2 regions of the Mesorhizobium sp. M0701 genome follow, and region 1 is predicted to be linked to the other one. Evidence: predicted binding sites of a transcription regulator. Region 1 holds the regulator's gene; the other holds the start of a gene.
The links. Region 1 encodes LexA, which represses DNA repair genes until DNA is damaged. Its sites were predicted from a motif close to TGTTCNNNNTGTGTTCNG; they were not measured.
Positions count from the first base shown of each region.

Region 2: a site for LexA is predicted at 4,897-4,914, ahead of NKI24_RS29240 (DNA recombination protein RmuC). Genes of this name have one in related genera too.

Region 1 covers NZ_JAMYPO010000005.1:125,141-132,910, reverse strand. The annotation lists gene kynU (kynureninase) at 1-928, opposite strand, end outside; gene lexA (transcriptional repressor LexA) at 1,376-2,110, shown strand; gene NKI24_RS07225 (ComEC/Rec2 family competence protein) at 2,104-4,569, opposite strand; gene gltX (glutamate--tRNA ligase) at 4,666-6,087, shown strand; gene gltA (citrate synthase) at 6,267-7,595, shown strand; gene lpxB (lipid-A-disaccharide synthase) at 7,709-7,770, opposite strand, start outside.
Region 2 covers NZ_JAMYPO010000044.1:45,280-53,049, forward strand. The annotation lists gene NKI24_RS29210 (DUF6481 family protein) at 1-291, shown strand, start outside; gene sugE (quaternary ammonium compound efflux SMR transporter SugE) at 374-688, opposite strand; gene NKI24_RS29220 (hypothetical protein) at 842-967, opposite strand; gene NKI24_RS29225 (transglutaminase-like domain-containing protein) at 1,183-1,992, shown strand; gene NKI24_RS29230 (cation diffusion facilitator family transporter) at 2,115-3,077, shown strand; gene NKI24_RS29235 (GFA family protein) at 3,158-3,562, shown strand; gene NKI24_RS29240 (DNA recombination protein RmuC) at 3,602-4,864, opposite strand; gene def (peptide deformylase) at 4,968-5,498, shown strand; gene fmt (methionyl-tRNA formyltransferase) at 5,515-6,444, shown strand; gene NKI24_RS29255 (GNAT family N-acetyltransferase) at 6,441-6,950, shown strand; gene truA (tRNA pseudouridine(38-40) synthase TruA) at 6,969-7,724, shown strand; gene NKI24_RS29265 (transporter) at 7,706-7,770, opposite strand, start outside.

The sequences.
Region 1 (7,770 bases):
TGCTCTTCTTGCGCACCGCCGTCATGTCGACATCGTTCCAGATGTCGAGCGCGCCCTTCAGCGTGCGCATCGACAGGACCGGCTGCGTGCCGCACAGAAACCGGCGGATGCCGGTGCCGGCCGCATAGCCTGGCTCGAAGGCGAAGGGCCGTGCATGGCCCCACCAGCCGGTGAGCGGCTGCTGGATGTCGGAAAGATGCCGCTCAGCCGCATAGATGAAGGCAGGCGCGCCCGGGCCGCCATTCAGATATTTGTAGGTGCAGCCAACGGCAAAATCGGCGTTTGCCTTGTCGAGTTCGACTGGCATCGCGCCGGCGGTGTGGCAGAGATCCCAGACGATCATCGCCCCGGCTTCCTGAGCCCTGCGCGTCAGCGCCGGCATGTCGCGCAGTTCGCCCGACTTATAGTTGACGTGGTTGACCAGCACCACAGCGGTGCGTTCGTCGATCAGCTCTTCGATGGTCGGCGCGTCGACTCCCGAGAGGCGCAGCAGCGTATCTTTTCGCGTCGAAACCACACCCTCGGCCATGTAGAGGTCCGTCGGAAAACTATCGCCCTCGGCGACGATGACCTGCCGCTCCGGTCGCATGGCCATGGCGGCGTGCAGCAGCTTGTAGATATTGACCGATGTCGTGTCGCAGACCACTGTCTGGCCGGCCGCGGCCCCGATCAGGCGCCCGAGCTGGTCGCCAAGTTCAAGCGGCATGTTGAACCAGCCGGCCGTGTTCCATGCGCGGATGAGATCATGCGACCATTCTTCGGTCGCGGCCTTGTGCAGTTCATCGAAAGCGGCACGTGAAGCAGCTCCTAGCGAATTGCCGTCGAGATAGATCACTCCTTGCGGCAACACAAAGCGGTCGCGCATCGCGCGCAGCGGATCCGCGGCATCCATCGCCTTTATGGCCACGAGATCGGGAATTCCTGTCATGATTTGTCTGCTCCCCCAAGATCCAACGCAACGCCGGACACGCATCGACTGTTCTTCCATTACTTGGTTGCGCGCAGCAAGGCTCCACCGGCGAGAAGCAGCCTGACCAGGCGGTGGAAACCGGGACTTAACCCGAGGTTGGCGTTTTGAGTTCGTTTCGTTCACGGTGCATTGACCAAACCGCACAGTCGATACGGGTTCAATTCCGTGCCTTTTGCCGACCGACGGCCGATGCCAGTGCCGCCTTCTAGGAGGCCAGAAGGGCGCAAACGAAAGCAGAATCAAGGCGATGAGGCTCGCGGCGGTGAAAATGCGGTACGCCGGTAGGGGACGTCGTTTGTTTCCCGAGCCTTAACGCATTCATTAAACTTTAAACAGTTGCGGAACACAACTGGAACAGATAGTGTTTGTTCTGGGTTTGTTTTTCTGATTCTGTTGGGGGTCGCTATGCTGACACGCAAACAACACGAACTGCTTATGTTCATCCACGAAAGGTTGAAGGAAAGCGGTATCCCGCCTTCATTCGACGAGATGAAGGAAGCGCTCGACCTGGCTTCCAAATCCGGAATCCACCGGCTGATTACGGCGCTGGAGGAGCGCGGCTTCATTCGCCGTTTGCCCAACCGGGCCCGTGCGCTGGAGGTGCTACGCCTGCCTGACTCGATCGCCCCCGGCCTCAATGCGGCACGCAAGTTCTCGCCGAGTGTCATCCAGGGCAGTCTTGGGCAAGGCGCCCCTCGGCAAGGCAAGCCGACATCGTCGCGCGTGCCCGCAGCCGGAAATGACGACGATGTCGTCGCCGCCGTTTCGATCCCGGTGATGGGCCGCATCGCTGCCGGTGTGCCGATCGACGCCATCCAGCACCAGACGCATTCGATTTCGGTGCCGCCGGATATGATCATGGGCGGCGAGCATTATGCGCTTGAGGTCAAAGGCGATTCGATGATCGAGGCCGGCATTTTCGACGGCGACACGGTGATCATCCGCAATGCCGATACGGCGAGCCCCGGTGAGATCGTGGTGGCACTGGTCGACGAGGAGGAAGCGACGCTGAAGCGGTTCCGCCGCAAGGGCGCCTCGATCGCCCTGGAAGCCGCCAATCCGGCCTACGAGACGCGCATCTTCGGACCAGACAGGGTCAAGGTGCAGGGCAAGCTCGTCGGACTGATCCGCCGCTACTGAGCTCCGCCCTTGGCGCCGGCTTTGGGGTTGTCGGCCCGGCGGTATGGCGGCAGGCCCCGTGCCGCGCGTGAAAATTTCCGCTGCACGTGCCAGGGCCGGTATGATTTTTCGACGGCGAAGCGGATCTCGGCGCGTGTTGCCGCTTGTGGATCGAAATAGACGGCGGCACTTCCCGCGCGCGCCAGTTGCCGTTTGGTGACGACGAGGACCAGCCGGTCGTAGTAGCAGGGGTTATGGGCGGTGGCGTCGTCGATGACGATCAAGCTGGCAAAGGCGCAGGCTGGCCGCGCAGTATCGCGGTCCTTGGCTTGCGCGATGATCGCGCCGGATGGATGCCTGGCAAGGCAGAGGCCGTCCGTGCAAATGAACGGCATGCCCGGCGGTAGGTCGGCCGGATCGGCAATGTCGAATTGCGGGTCGTTCTTTCCAGGTGTTTCCGGCGCGACGATAGCCTCTGATGTGAGCGCGCGTTTCCAGTTGTCGATGGTGAACTCATTCGGGCGTGCCCGGTTGACCGCGAGTTCACCGCTGCCGATCGGCAGCGCGACCAGCCGTGCGTCCTCCGAGACCAATACGTCGGGTATGCGTGTCTGCGTTGTCGTCAGCAAGCCGGCGAGCGCAAAAGGAAGTGCCGCCAGCCGCAACCACGTCGTCGCCATGCTGGCAATGACGAGGGCGATCGTCACCAGAAGGACGGATCTCAGCGAAATCAGCCCGACCGCATCGATCGGCGAGCGCTCCGAGATCCACCCGGACAGGGCGATCATCGCCGTCAGCCCCTTGCCCATGACATAGAGAAAAGGGCCATCCGCACCGAACGGCATCGCCAGCGCGCTGAGAACGGCGAAGGGCATGACGACCAGTGACACGATGGGCATGATGGCCAGATTGGCGAACAGGCTGAGCGGCGCCACGCGCTGGAAATGCCATATGGCGAAAAGCGCCGTGGCGCTCCCTGCAATGATCGAGGTCATCGCCAGACCGCACATGCCCAGCAGGACCTTTCGAGTGGCAAAGCGTAGCGGCGACAGCCGCGGCGGCGGCATGGTGGCCCTGCCGGCGCGGTAATCGGACCAGCCTGCATAGGCGCCGACAAGGGCCGCCGTCGCGGCGAAGGACATCTGGAAACTCGGACCGACCACCTCGTGCGGCGACACCAGGATGACCGCGATGGCCGAGATCGCCAGGTTGCGCATGGTGAGCGCGGCCCGGTCGAACAGCACGGCGATAAGCATCACCGCCAGCATGATGAAGCTGCGTTCGGCCGCCACGACAATGCCGGAAAAGACGAGGTAGGCCGCAATCGAAAAAAGCGCGGCGGCCGCGGCATATTTCTTGACCGGCCGTCGCGATGAGAAATCGGGAAACAGCGCAAAGGCACCCCGCAGCAGCGCCATGATGGTGCCGGCGACCAACGCCATATGCAGCCCCGAGATGGAGATGATGTGGTAGATGCCGGTGCGCCGCATCGCTTCGTTGATCTCCTCGGGAATGCCGGCGCGCACGCCGACGATCAGCGCAGCAGCAATCTCGCCCTCGGCACCGCCGATGCGGCTGCGGATATGGTCGGCGATGGATTCGCGCGCGTCTTCGATCGCGGAAGAAAGCTGCGCGCCAAGCGGCATGCTGCCCGACGACACGATTTTCGGATTGCCGAGAAAAAAGCCGCTGCCGCCGATACCGGCGAAATAGCTGTCGAAGGAGAAATCATAGCTGTCGGGCCGCACCGGGCCGGTCGGCGGCAGCAGCCGCACATAGCCGGTGATCTCGGAACCGGCGGTCAGCTCAGCCGGTATCTTCATCGCCGAAACGCGGACCCGTTCCGGCATGTAGCGCAGTGTCGGCCTGGCCGTTGAGATCACATCGATTGTCAGCCTGATGCGGCCGCTTGCCATGGGCTCGTACGATACGACGCGACCCGTCAGCCGCGTCGAGATTTCGGAGCCGAGCATATGCATTCCGACACGCCATGTCTCGAACTTGGCGGCAAGTACGCCAAGCGCGCAGAGCAGCGCCACCATGAAGCACAGGCGCGTCCTGGGCCATGACCGCGAGACGACGGCACAAAGGGCCGCGAGGAGCGCGATTGCGATCGGCTGTGGAAAGGCCGGCTCCACCGACAGCCCGAAATATACGACCACCCCGCATGCGAGGAACACCGGCACCAGCAGGAAGGCAATGCCGCGGTCAAGTTCCAGGTCGGCTGCCGTGGTTACGCTGTTGCGGATACGGGACGGTGACGGGAGGCGGAAACGCCTGGGCAGGCGTACGATGGGCTCGCCCGCGGGCACGAGAACCGCTGCTCGGTCGCTGGCCGGCAGCGACGGAGCATCGAAGCGCGGAGCAGGTAGCAATGCCGGTGCCGGCAGGACAGGCGGGCGAGCGGCAAACAGCAAGCGTTCGCTGACGCCGCTGCCAACGTCCTCGCCCTCGCCCGTACCACGGCCTCGCACAGCCATCGGGTCTGCCCCTTGCGCCCTCGACCTCCTATGCTACATGAACGCGCAACGCGCGAAAGTCCGCAAACCCACTTCCTTCGCCCGCCTGAGAGTTCCATGCCCGATAAGGTCGTCACCCGTTTTGCCCCCTCGCCCACCGGCTACCTGCACATCGGCGGCGCGCGGACGGCGCTGTTCAACTGGCTGTATGCCAAGCACACAGGCGGCACGATGCTGCTGCGCATCGAGGACACCGACCGCGAGCGCTCCACCGATGCGGCAAGCGCGGCCATTCTCGACGGGCTTTCCTGGCTTGGCCTGACATGGGACGGCGAGCCGGTGTCGCAGTTCGAGCGTGCGCCGCGCCATCGCGAGGTGGCCGAGGAGCTCGTTCGTATGGGCAAGGCCTATTATTGTTATGCGACGCCTGCCGAGCTAGAGGCAATGCGCGAGAGCGCACGGGCCAAGGGGCTGCCTCCCCGCTATGATGGACGCTGGCGCGACCGCGACCCGTCGGAGGCGCCGCCCGGCGCCAAGGGGGCGATCCGCATCAAGGCGCCGACAGACGGCGAGACGGTGGTGCATGACCGCGTCCAGGGCGACGTGCGCTTTCCCAACAAGGATCTCGACGATTTCATTATTCTGCGCTCGGACGGCAATCCCACCTACATGCATGCCGTCGTCGTCGACGATCACGACATGGGCATCACCCACATCATCCGCGGCGACGATCATTTGACCAACGCCGCACGCCAGACCGTAATCTATCAGGCCATGGGCTGGAAGGTGCCGTCGATGTCGCATATCCCGCTGATCCACGGTGCCGACGGCGCCAAGCTGTCGAAGCGGCACGGTGCGCTTGGCGTCGAAGCCTATCGCGCCATGGGCTACCTGCCGGAGGCGCTGCTCAACTATCTTGCGAGGCTTGGCTGGAGCCACGGCGACGATGAGATCATGTCGATCGCCGACATGATTGCATGGTTCGACATTGGCGACGTCAACAAGGGCGCCGCCCGTTTCGACTTCGCCAAGCTCGAGGCGCTTAACGGCGTGCATATGCGCCGGATGAACGACGCGGCGCTGCTCGACATCTTCATCGCCACTCTGCCCTATCTTGAAGGCGGCCCGGCAATCGCCGCGCGCCTCGACGACAGACGCAGGGCGCAACTGCTTGCCGCTTTGCCGGGCCTGAAGGAGCGCGCCAAGACGCTGGTCGAACTTGTTGAAGGGGCTGCATTCCTTTTCGTCGAGCGGCCGCTGCCGGTCGACGAGAAGGCGGCGGCGCTGCTCAGCGGTGAGGCGCGCGCGATCCTGCGGGGCGCTCATGCGGCACTAGCCACGGTTTCGGAGTGGTCTGCCGCCTCAGCCGAAGCCGCGATCCGCGACTATGCGCAGGCCGCCAGCCATAAACTCGGCGCCGTGGCCCAACCTTTGCGCGCCGCGCTCACCGGCAAAAGTACCTCGCCAGGTGTCTTTGATGTGCTTGCCGTGCTTGGCCGCGAGGAAAGCCTGGCGCGGATCGCTGATCAAATCGATTAGCAAACTGGCCCAAGAAGATTGGCATTGAAAGGTGTGTTTCGCAGTGCAACATTGGGTCTTGGCCTAATCTGCCGCGCAGATTCAATTGCGGGCGCAAATGTGCGTATTCCGATGCTTTTGACGTGTTGGGTTCAGATATTTTGCCTTTGCCGGCCTGAGGAAACAAAAAGGAGTTTGCTATGACCGAACCTGCGACAAAAATGGAATTTGGCGGCAAAACCCAGGCATCGACGGCCAAGCTGGAACTCGGCGGCAAAACCCATGAATTCAAGATACGAAGTGGTTCGGTAGGACCTGACGTCATCGACATCGGTTCGCTCTACAACACCGCCGGCGTCTTTACCTACGATCCCGGTTTTACGTCGACGGCGAGCTGCGAATCGGAAATCACCTTCATCGATGGCGATGCCGGCATTCTTTTGCACCGCGGCTACCCGATCGACCAATTGGCCGAGCACGGCGACTTCCTCGAAGTCTGCTATCTCTTGCTCTATGGTGAACTCCCGACCAAGGCGCAGAAGGACGATTTCGACTACCGGGTGACGCGCCACACCATGGTGCATGAGCAGATGTCGCGCTTTTTCACCGGCTTCCGCCGTGATGCGCATCCGATGGCGGTGATGTGCGGCGTGGTCGGCGCGCTGTCGGCCTTCTATCACGATTCCACCGATATCTCGGACCCCTATCAACGCATGGTCGCGTCAATGCGGCTGATCGCCAAGATGCCGACGATCGCGGCGATGGCCTATAAATACCACATCGGCCAGCCATTCATTTACCCGAAGAACGAGCTGAATTTCGCAGCCAATTTCCTGCATATGTGCTTCGCCGTGCCTTGCGAGGAATACAAGATCAATCCGGTGCTGGCCCGCGCGATGGAGCGCATCTTCATCCTGCACGCCGATCACGAACAGAACGCCTCGACTTCGACCGTCCGCCTGGCCGGCTCGTCGGGCGCCAATCCTTTTGCCTGTATCGCTGCCGGCATCGCCTGCCTGTGGGGTCCCGCACATGGCGGCGCCAACGAGGCAGCCCTGAACATGCTGGGCGAGATCGGTCATGTCGATCACATCCCGGAATTCATTGCGCGCGCCAAGGATAAGAACGATCCGTTCCGATTGATGGGATTTGGCCACCGCGTTTACAAGAATTACGATCCGCGCGCCAAGATCATGCAGAAGACCGCGCACGAGGTCCTGGGCGAGCTCGGCATCAAGGACGATCCACTGCTCGACATCGCCATGGAGCTGGAAAGGATCGCACTGACCGATTCCTATTTCATCGAGAAGAAGCTCTATCCGAACGTCGATTTCTATTCCGGCATCACGCTGAAGGCGCTGGGCTTTCCCACCACCATGTTCACCGTGCTGTTCGCGGTCGCCCGCACCGTCGGCTGGATCGCGCAGTGGAAGGAGATGATCGAGGACCCGCACCAGAAGATCGGTCGCCCGCGCCAGCTCTATACCGGCGCGCCGGAACGGGACTACGTGCCAATCGCGAAGCGGTGAAGGTGGTGAATGGTGAATGGTGAATGGTGAATGGTGAATGGTGAATGGGAGTAGCGAAGCGTCGCTCCCTGTCCATAGAAACCACTATTCACAATTCACTATTCACAATTCACTCACTTCCTCCCCATCCCCATCACCACACCCGCGGCAATCTCGCCTGACGGCTTGGCGGTTG
Region 2 (7,770 bases), on a different contig from region 1:
GCGATCCTCGAGGCCCGCGCGATACGCGAGGCCGAAAAGGCCAGGCTGAAGCAGGAAAAGCTGGCGCGCGAAGCGGCCGAAAAGGCCGAGCGCGAGGCAGCTGCCGAAGCGGCACGCATTGCCGCGGAAGAAGCCGCACAGGCCGAAGCGAAGATCCGGGAAGCTGAAGAGAACGAGCGCATCGCCCGTTTTCTTGCCGACGAGGCCGAACGCAAGGCCAAGCGTGATGCGCGCTATGCGGCGCGCAAGCAGCGCACCGGCAGGACGCCGCCCGGCTTCTCCGCGCGATAGCGCTTTCCGGCGCCGATCAGCCGAATTCAAGAATCAGGGCCGCCTTGCAGCGGCCCCGAACGCGTTCGTCTGTCAGAATCGACTAAGCAGCGAGCTTCAGTCCCATGATGCCGCAGACGATTAGCGCGATGCGGGCCAGTCTGATCGCGGTCGCCGGCTCGCCGAGCAGCCATATCCCGAGCAGCGCCGTGCCGACGGTGCCGATGCCGGTCCACACCGCATATGCGGTGCCGACCGGCAGTGCCTTCAGCGCCAGGCCGAGCAAGATCAGGCTGACCATCATCGAGGCTACCGTCAGGACGGTCGGCAGCGGCTTCGAGAATCCGTCGGTGTATTTGAGGCCGATCGCCCAGCCGATCTCGAACAGGCCGGCGAGGAACAGGAAAATCCACGACATCGGAACGCTCCGTTTCGATGGCTTCCGGCCGATTGCTTGAACGCGCAAAAACTGTCTTCGCCGCATCCACAGGGGATGCGCGTGAGCTTAATGAACAATCATACCGGCCGCGTTTGCGGCCGGTCGAAATAAGCCGAAACGGTAGCTGCGGCCCTACTTGTCCTTCAGCTTCATCGCCTTCACCGGCGGTGCCTTCAGGGCCGGCGCCGGAGCGGGTTTCTTCGCGTCCTTCTTCGGCTTGCGGGCTTCCTTGCCTGCCTTCATCGCACCCTTAGCCATGATTCGTTCCTCCAGTTGATGTCTGGCGAAGTGAAACAAGAGAAAACGCTCGACTGCAAGAGGCCGCTGCCGTGCAGTCGCCCTGGCCGATGGCTGTCAACCGGTTTCTAATTCCCTCGTAAACCGCAGCGGTCCGTGCCATGGTCTTCTTCGCACTGCAGCATCAGCCCTTGCGTTTCGCCAGCTGATGATCGGGCAGGCCGGTCAGGACGACAATGCGGATCCACATCGGTTGCCAGATGAGCTTCGACTTCCCGCAGGAAACACCGCTGATCGCGATGCTAAACGTCCATTATTCGCGCGCATCCGATCTTGAGCGGCCGGACTTCCTGACGTCGAACCCGCCGGTGCCGATCGAAAGCTACCGCGACAGTTTCGGCAATTGGTGCAGCCGTTTCGTTGCGCCGGCCGGGCGCTTTGCGTTCGGCACGGACGCGGTGATCCGCGACCCCGGCTCCTTCGAGACGCGCGAGCTGACGGCGTGGCAGCACGAGGTGCGCGATCTGCCGTCGGAGACGCTGCTGTTCCTGCTGCCCAGCCGTTATTGCGAGAGCGACGTGCTGTCGAACGAAGCGTGGCGGCTGTTCGGCAGCACCCCGCTCGGCATTCCGCGCGTCCAGGCGGTCTGCGACTTCGTCCATAACCACATCGTCTTCAACTATTTCAATGCACGGCCGACGCGCACCGCCGCCGAGGCCTATCGCGAGCAGAGTGGTGTATGCCGCGACTTTGCTCACCTCGCTGTTGCCTTCTGCCGCGCCCTGAACATTCCAACCCGCTACTGCACCGGCTATATCAGTGATATCGGCCTGCCAAAGCCGTGGTCGGACATGGATTTCGCCGCTTGGATGGAGGTCTATCTCGGCGGCCGCTGGCACGCGTTCGACCCGCGCAACAACGCGCCGCGCATCGGCCGCATCCTGATTGCCTCCGGACGCGATGCCGCCGATGTGCCGCTGACCCACATTTTTGGGCCGGGCGCGCTGGCTGGCTTCAAGGTCTGGACGGACGAGGTCGTCGAATAGCCCCGCGCCGCCCTTTTGAACAACTGACCTTGTGAACAACTGGGCACTTCGGGCGTTGTGAGAGCTGTGGAGCGTGGGCGGGCGCTCCGCCAATCTCGGTGCATCAACCAAGGCAGCACACCATGGCGGCGCATGGCGGGTCGAAAAAAGTGATCTATGCGGCGCTCGCCGGAAATCTTGCGATCGCACTGACCAAATTTGCCGCTGCCTTGTTCACGGGCAGCTCGGCAATGCTCTCGGAAGGCGTCCACTCGCTCGTCGATACCGGCAATGGCAGCCTGCTGCTTTACGGCATGCACCGTGCCGCCCGGCCGGCCGACCGCACGCATCCGCTCGGCCATGGCCGCGAGCTGTACTTCTGGAGCTTCATCGTTGCGCTCCTCGTCTTTGCACTGGGCGCCGGCATATCGTTCTACGAAGGCGTGACGCACATCATGGCGCCGGAGCCGATCGCCAACGCCAAGGTGAACTACGCTGTCCTTGGCCTTTCCTTCCTCTTCGAAGGCACCTCTTGGCTGGTGGCGCTGAAGGAATTCCGCCACCAAAAAGGCAGCCACGGCTGGCTTGAGGCGGTGCAGCTCAGCAAGGATCCGAGTGTCTACACCGTACTCTTCGAGGACAGCGCGGCACTTCTCGGCCTCGTTGTCGCCTTCGCCGGGATATCGGCGGCGGAACTGCTGGACATGCCGAAGCTCGACGGCGCCGCGTCGATTGGCATCGCGCTGATCCTGGGCGGGACCGCGATCTTCCTGGCGCGCGAAAGCAAAAGCCTGCTGCTCGGCGAGCCGGCTTCGCCCGAGGTGCAAATGAAAGTATTGGACATCGTCCAGCAGGACCCGGCGGTGCAGCGGGCGAATGGCGCGCTGACGCTGCATATGGGTCCGCAGGAGATCGTCGCCGCTCTGAGCATCGAGTTCGAGGACCACTTGTCGGCGCCCGAGATAGAGACCTGCGTCGAACGCCTCGAGACGCGGCTGAAAGCGGAGATGCCGGAGGTGACGCGGCTGTTCGTCAAGCCTCAGACCACCGGTACCTGGGAACGCCGGAGCAAGGCCTTGGCGGCGTCCGGAGGGGAACCGGCCTAAGGAAAATGGCTTGAGGAAATCGATGCGCCATCGGGCAGTCCCGGCTATGATCGCAGGCAAAAGCTCCAGGAGGAACGAAGATGAAAATCGACGGCGCGTGTCATTGTGGCGCTATCACTTACGAGGCCGAAGTCGATCCGGAAAAGACCACCATTTGTCACTGCATCGATTGTCAGAAGCTAACCGGAACGGCCTTTCGCGTCACCGTGCCGGCGTCCGAGGACAATTACAGGATCACCAAGGGCACGCCGAAGATCTATATCAAGACCGGTTCGAGCGGCGCCAAGCGCGCCCAGGCATTTTGCGGTGAGTGCGGCTCGCATCTCTACGCCACGTCGGCGGGCGAGGGACCGAAGGTTTACGGTATCAGGGTCGGCACGGCACGGCAGCGCGAGCAACTGGTGCCGAGAAAGCAGATCTGGCACCGCTCGGCGCTGCATTGGCTGCCGGAATTCGAAGGCACAACCATCATCGAGGAGCAGTAGCGCCAGACCCGGACGAAGCCTCCGGTTCCGGCGCAGCTCTCAATCGTCGCCTTCGACGACCCTTAGCCTCAACTGCCCGGTTTTCGAATCGGCGACGCGCGGGCTGCTTTCCGCTTTTGCTCCGCTGCCATTCGAACCAGCGGTGTCCTCCGCCGGCTGCACGCCAAACTCCAGCGCCTCGATCTTTTGTCCGCGCCTGGTCACCTTCGATGTCGAGACCAGAATGTCGTCGATATCCTTGGCCGATTGGCCAAAATGCGTCTGCAATTTGCGCACCCGCTCGTCTAGCCGGGAGACGTCTTCCATCAGCCGGATAACCTCGCCCTGAATCAGGTGTGCCTGCTCGCGCATGCGGGCATCCTTGAGGATCGCCTGGATGACCTGGATCGACAACATCAAAAGCGATGGCGAGACGATGACGATCCGCGAGCGATGCGCCTTCTGGACAACGGCCTCGAAATTCTCGTGGATTTCGGCGAACACCGATTCCGAAGGCACGAACATGAAGGCGGTGTCCTGCGTCTCGCCCTGGATCAGGTATTTTTCGGAAATATCGCGGACATGCACCTCGATGTCGCGGCGGAAAGCCTGTGCGGCGGACTTCTGCAGTTCGGCGCCTTCGGCGGCCCGGATGGCATTCCAGGCCTCGAGCGGAAACTTTGCATCGACGGCAAGCGACGGTGCGCCGTTCGGCATCTTCACCAGGCAGTCGGGCCGGCTGCCATTCGACAAGGTCGCCTGGAATTCATAGGCGCCGTGCGGCAATCCGTCGGCGACGATGGCTTCCATACGCGACTGGCCGAAGGCGCCGCGCGTCTGCTTGTTGGAAAGGATCGCCTGCAATTGCACGACCTGGCCGGCCAGCGACTGGATGTTGCCTTGCGCGATATCGATAATCGCCAGCCGTTCCTGCAGCTTGGCGAGGCTCTCATGTGTCGATCTCGTCTGCTCGGTCATGGTCTGGCCCAGGCGGCCGGTCATGGCATCGAGGCGCTGGCCGATCGACTGGGTGAGTTCGGCCTGGCGCGCCCCGAACACTTCGGCGATGGCGCCCATGCGGCCCTGCATTTCCGCTTGGGATTGCAGAATGCCGGCCATCCGCGCCTCGGCGTCGCGGGCATGGTCGGCGGCTTCCGCGGCCGCTACCGCACGCGCCTTGGCCGATCGCCACAGCGCAATGACCAACGCCACGAACAGACCGAGGAACAGCATTGCACCGAAACCCAGGACATGGCCGAGGGTGAGCGTGGTGGCGCCGAGGCGGGCGACAGGTTCGGACAGGATGGTGGCCAGTTCGTTCATGTCGGCAGCATAGATGATTCGGTCTGCCGGCACAGATCAAAACGTGAACGGCCCGGAGGCGCCCCGGTTGACGCTTTTCCTGCGAGGTCTTAGGTGAGACGCCATGTCGATCAAGCCGCTTATCATCCTTCCCGATCCCGTCCTGCGTCAGGTTTCAAAACCGGTCGAGCGTGTCGACGGGGATTTGCGCAAACTGGCCGGCGACATGCTGGACACCATGTATGACGCGCCCGGCATCGGCCTCGCGGCGATCCAGGTTGGCGAACCCTTGCGCATGCTGGTGATCGACCTCGCCAAGGAGGACGAGACGCCGGCGCCGCACGTCTTCATCAATCCCGAAATCCTTGAAAGCTCCGACCAGCGTTCGGTCTATGAGGAAGGCTGCCTGTCGATCCCCGATTACTATGCCGAAGTCGAGCGCCCCGCCGCGGTGCGGGTGAAATATCTCGATCGCGACGGCAAGCTGCAGGAGATCGAGGCCGAGGGGCTGATGGCGACCTGCCTGCAGCATGAAATCGACCACCTCAACGGCGTGCTGTTCATCGATTACATCTCCAAGCTGAAGCGCGACATGGTGGTCAAGAAATTCAAGAAGCTCGCCAGGGACAAGGCGCCGGGCAAGATGGTGGGGTAGGCGTCGACGAATGCCCCTGCGTGTCATCTTCATGGGTACGCCCGAATTCTCCGTGCCGACGCTGCGGGCGATTGCCGGGGCCGGGCACGAGTTGGCAGCCGTCTACACGCAGCCGCCGCGCGCCGGCGGCCGGCGCGGGCTCGAACTGACGCCGTCGCCGGTGCAGCGGGAGGCGGAGCGGCTTGGCATCGAGGTGCGGTCGCCGGTGTCGCTGAAGAGCGAGGCGGAGCAGGAGGCGTTCCGCGCGTTGCGTGCCGACGTCGCCGTGGTGGTCGCCTACGGGCTGCTTCTGCCCAAACCCATTCTCGAGGCGCCGCGGCTCGGTTGCCTCAACGGCCATGCATCGCTGCTGCCGCGCTGGCGCGGCGCTGCCCCTATCCAGCGCGCCATCATGGCCGGCGATACCGAAACGGGCATGATGGTGATGCGGATGGAGGAAGGCCTCGACACCGGCCCTGTGGCAATGGTTGAAAAATGTCCCATTGGACCCGACATGACGGCCGGCGATCTGCACGACCGGCTGATGGTCTTGGGTGCTTCGCTGATAGTGCAAGCGCTCGAACGGCTGGAGCGGAATACGCTGACATTTACCACACAGGCGGAGGTGGGGGTGACCTACGCCAAGAAAATCGATAAATCGGAGACTCGCATAGACTGGCTGCGACCTGCCGGCGACGTGCACAACCAGATTCGCGGCCTGTCGCCCTTTCCCGGTGCATGGTGCGAGGCCGAAATCGGCGGCCGCGTGGAACGGCTGAAACTGCTTCGCTCGACGCTCTCGCAAGGCGCCGGCGAACCGGGAGGAATTCTCGATGACCGGCTGACGGTCGCCTGCGGGTCAGGCACGATCAGGCTGGTCGAAGTTCAACGTGCGGGCGGAAGGCCCATTGCCGCGCAGGAGTTTCTGCGCGGGGCCAAGCTCGAAAAAGGAATGAAATTGTCATGAGCATGATGTCCATACGCGCGGCGACGCCGCGGGACCGCGAGGCGATCCGCCTTGTCGAAGAACACGCATTCGGCCAGCAGACGGAGGCCGGACTGGTCGACGCGCTGGTCACCGGCGGTGATGCCGTCGTCGAACTGGTGGCGGACGAAGACGGGCAAGTGGTCGGCCATATCCTGTTTTCACGGCTTTTCGTGCAGAATGGCGGCAAGAGCTTCCCGGCGGTGGCTTTGGCTCCTTTGGCGGTCGAGCCGTCGTTCCACGGCACCGGCATCGGAGGTGCGCTGGTCCGCGAGGCGCATATCCGCCTGAAGGCTGCTGGCGAGACGCTCGCCGTGGTGCTCGGCGATCCGGCTTACTATGGCCGTTTCGGCTACAGCCGCGCCCGTGCAGCAAAATTCGAGAGCGACTACCAAAGCGAAGCCCTGCAGGCGCTTGCCTGGGGCGAGGCGCCGGAGACCGGCAGGCTGGTCTACGCCTCGGCCTTCGGCTCAGCCCTCGCCGCTTGATTTCGCCTCGATCCGGGAATGCCGCGTTTTCGCCTCGACATCGAATATGACGGCAGTCTCTTCGCCGGCTGGCAGCGCCAGGCCAACCAGCCATCGGTGCAGCAGGCGATCGAGCAGGCGATCGAGAAATTCTGTGGTGAGCAGGTTTCGCTGCGCGCCGCCGGCCGCACCGATGCTGGCGTCCATGCGACCGCTCAGGTGGCGCATGTCGATCTGATCAAGGCATGGCCCGGCGACAAGGTGCGCGACGCAGTCAACGCGCATCTGCAAGCGGCCAAGGTGCGCATCGCCATCCTGAAGGCCGCCGTCGTGCCGGATGGCTTCGATGCGCGTTTCTCGGCGATCGGCCGCCATTACCTCTACCGCATCGTCAATCGCCGCGCGCCGGCGGTGCTCGACAAGGGCAAGATCTGGTGGGTACCGAAGCAGCTCGATGCCGGTGCCATGCACGAGGCGGCAAAGGTGCTGCTTGGCCGGCATGATTTCACCACCTTCCGCTCGACCCACTGCCAAGCCACCAGCCCCGTCCGCACGCTCGACCGGCTGGATGTCAGCCGGGCGGGCGATTTCATTGAGGTCCGCGCTTTGGCGCGGTCATTCCTGCACAACCAGGTGCGCTCGATGGTCGGCTCGCTCAAACGTGTCGGCGAAGGCGGCTGGACTGTTGCCGACCTCAAGGCGGCGCTTGAGGCGCGCGACCGTGCGGCCTGCGGTCAGGTGGCGCCGCCCGACGGGCTGTTTCTCGTCGGCGTCGATTATCCGACGCCTGGCTGATCCGGAACGCTGATCCCGAGCAGCGCCTGCAGGCCGAACAGGACGA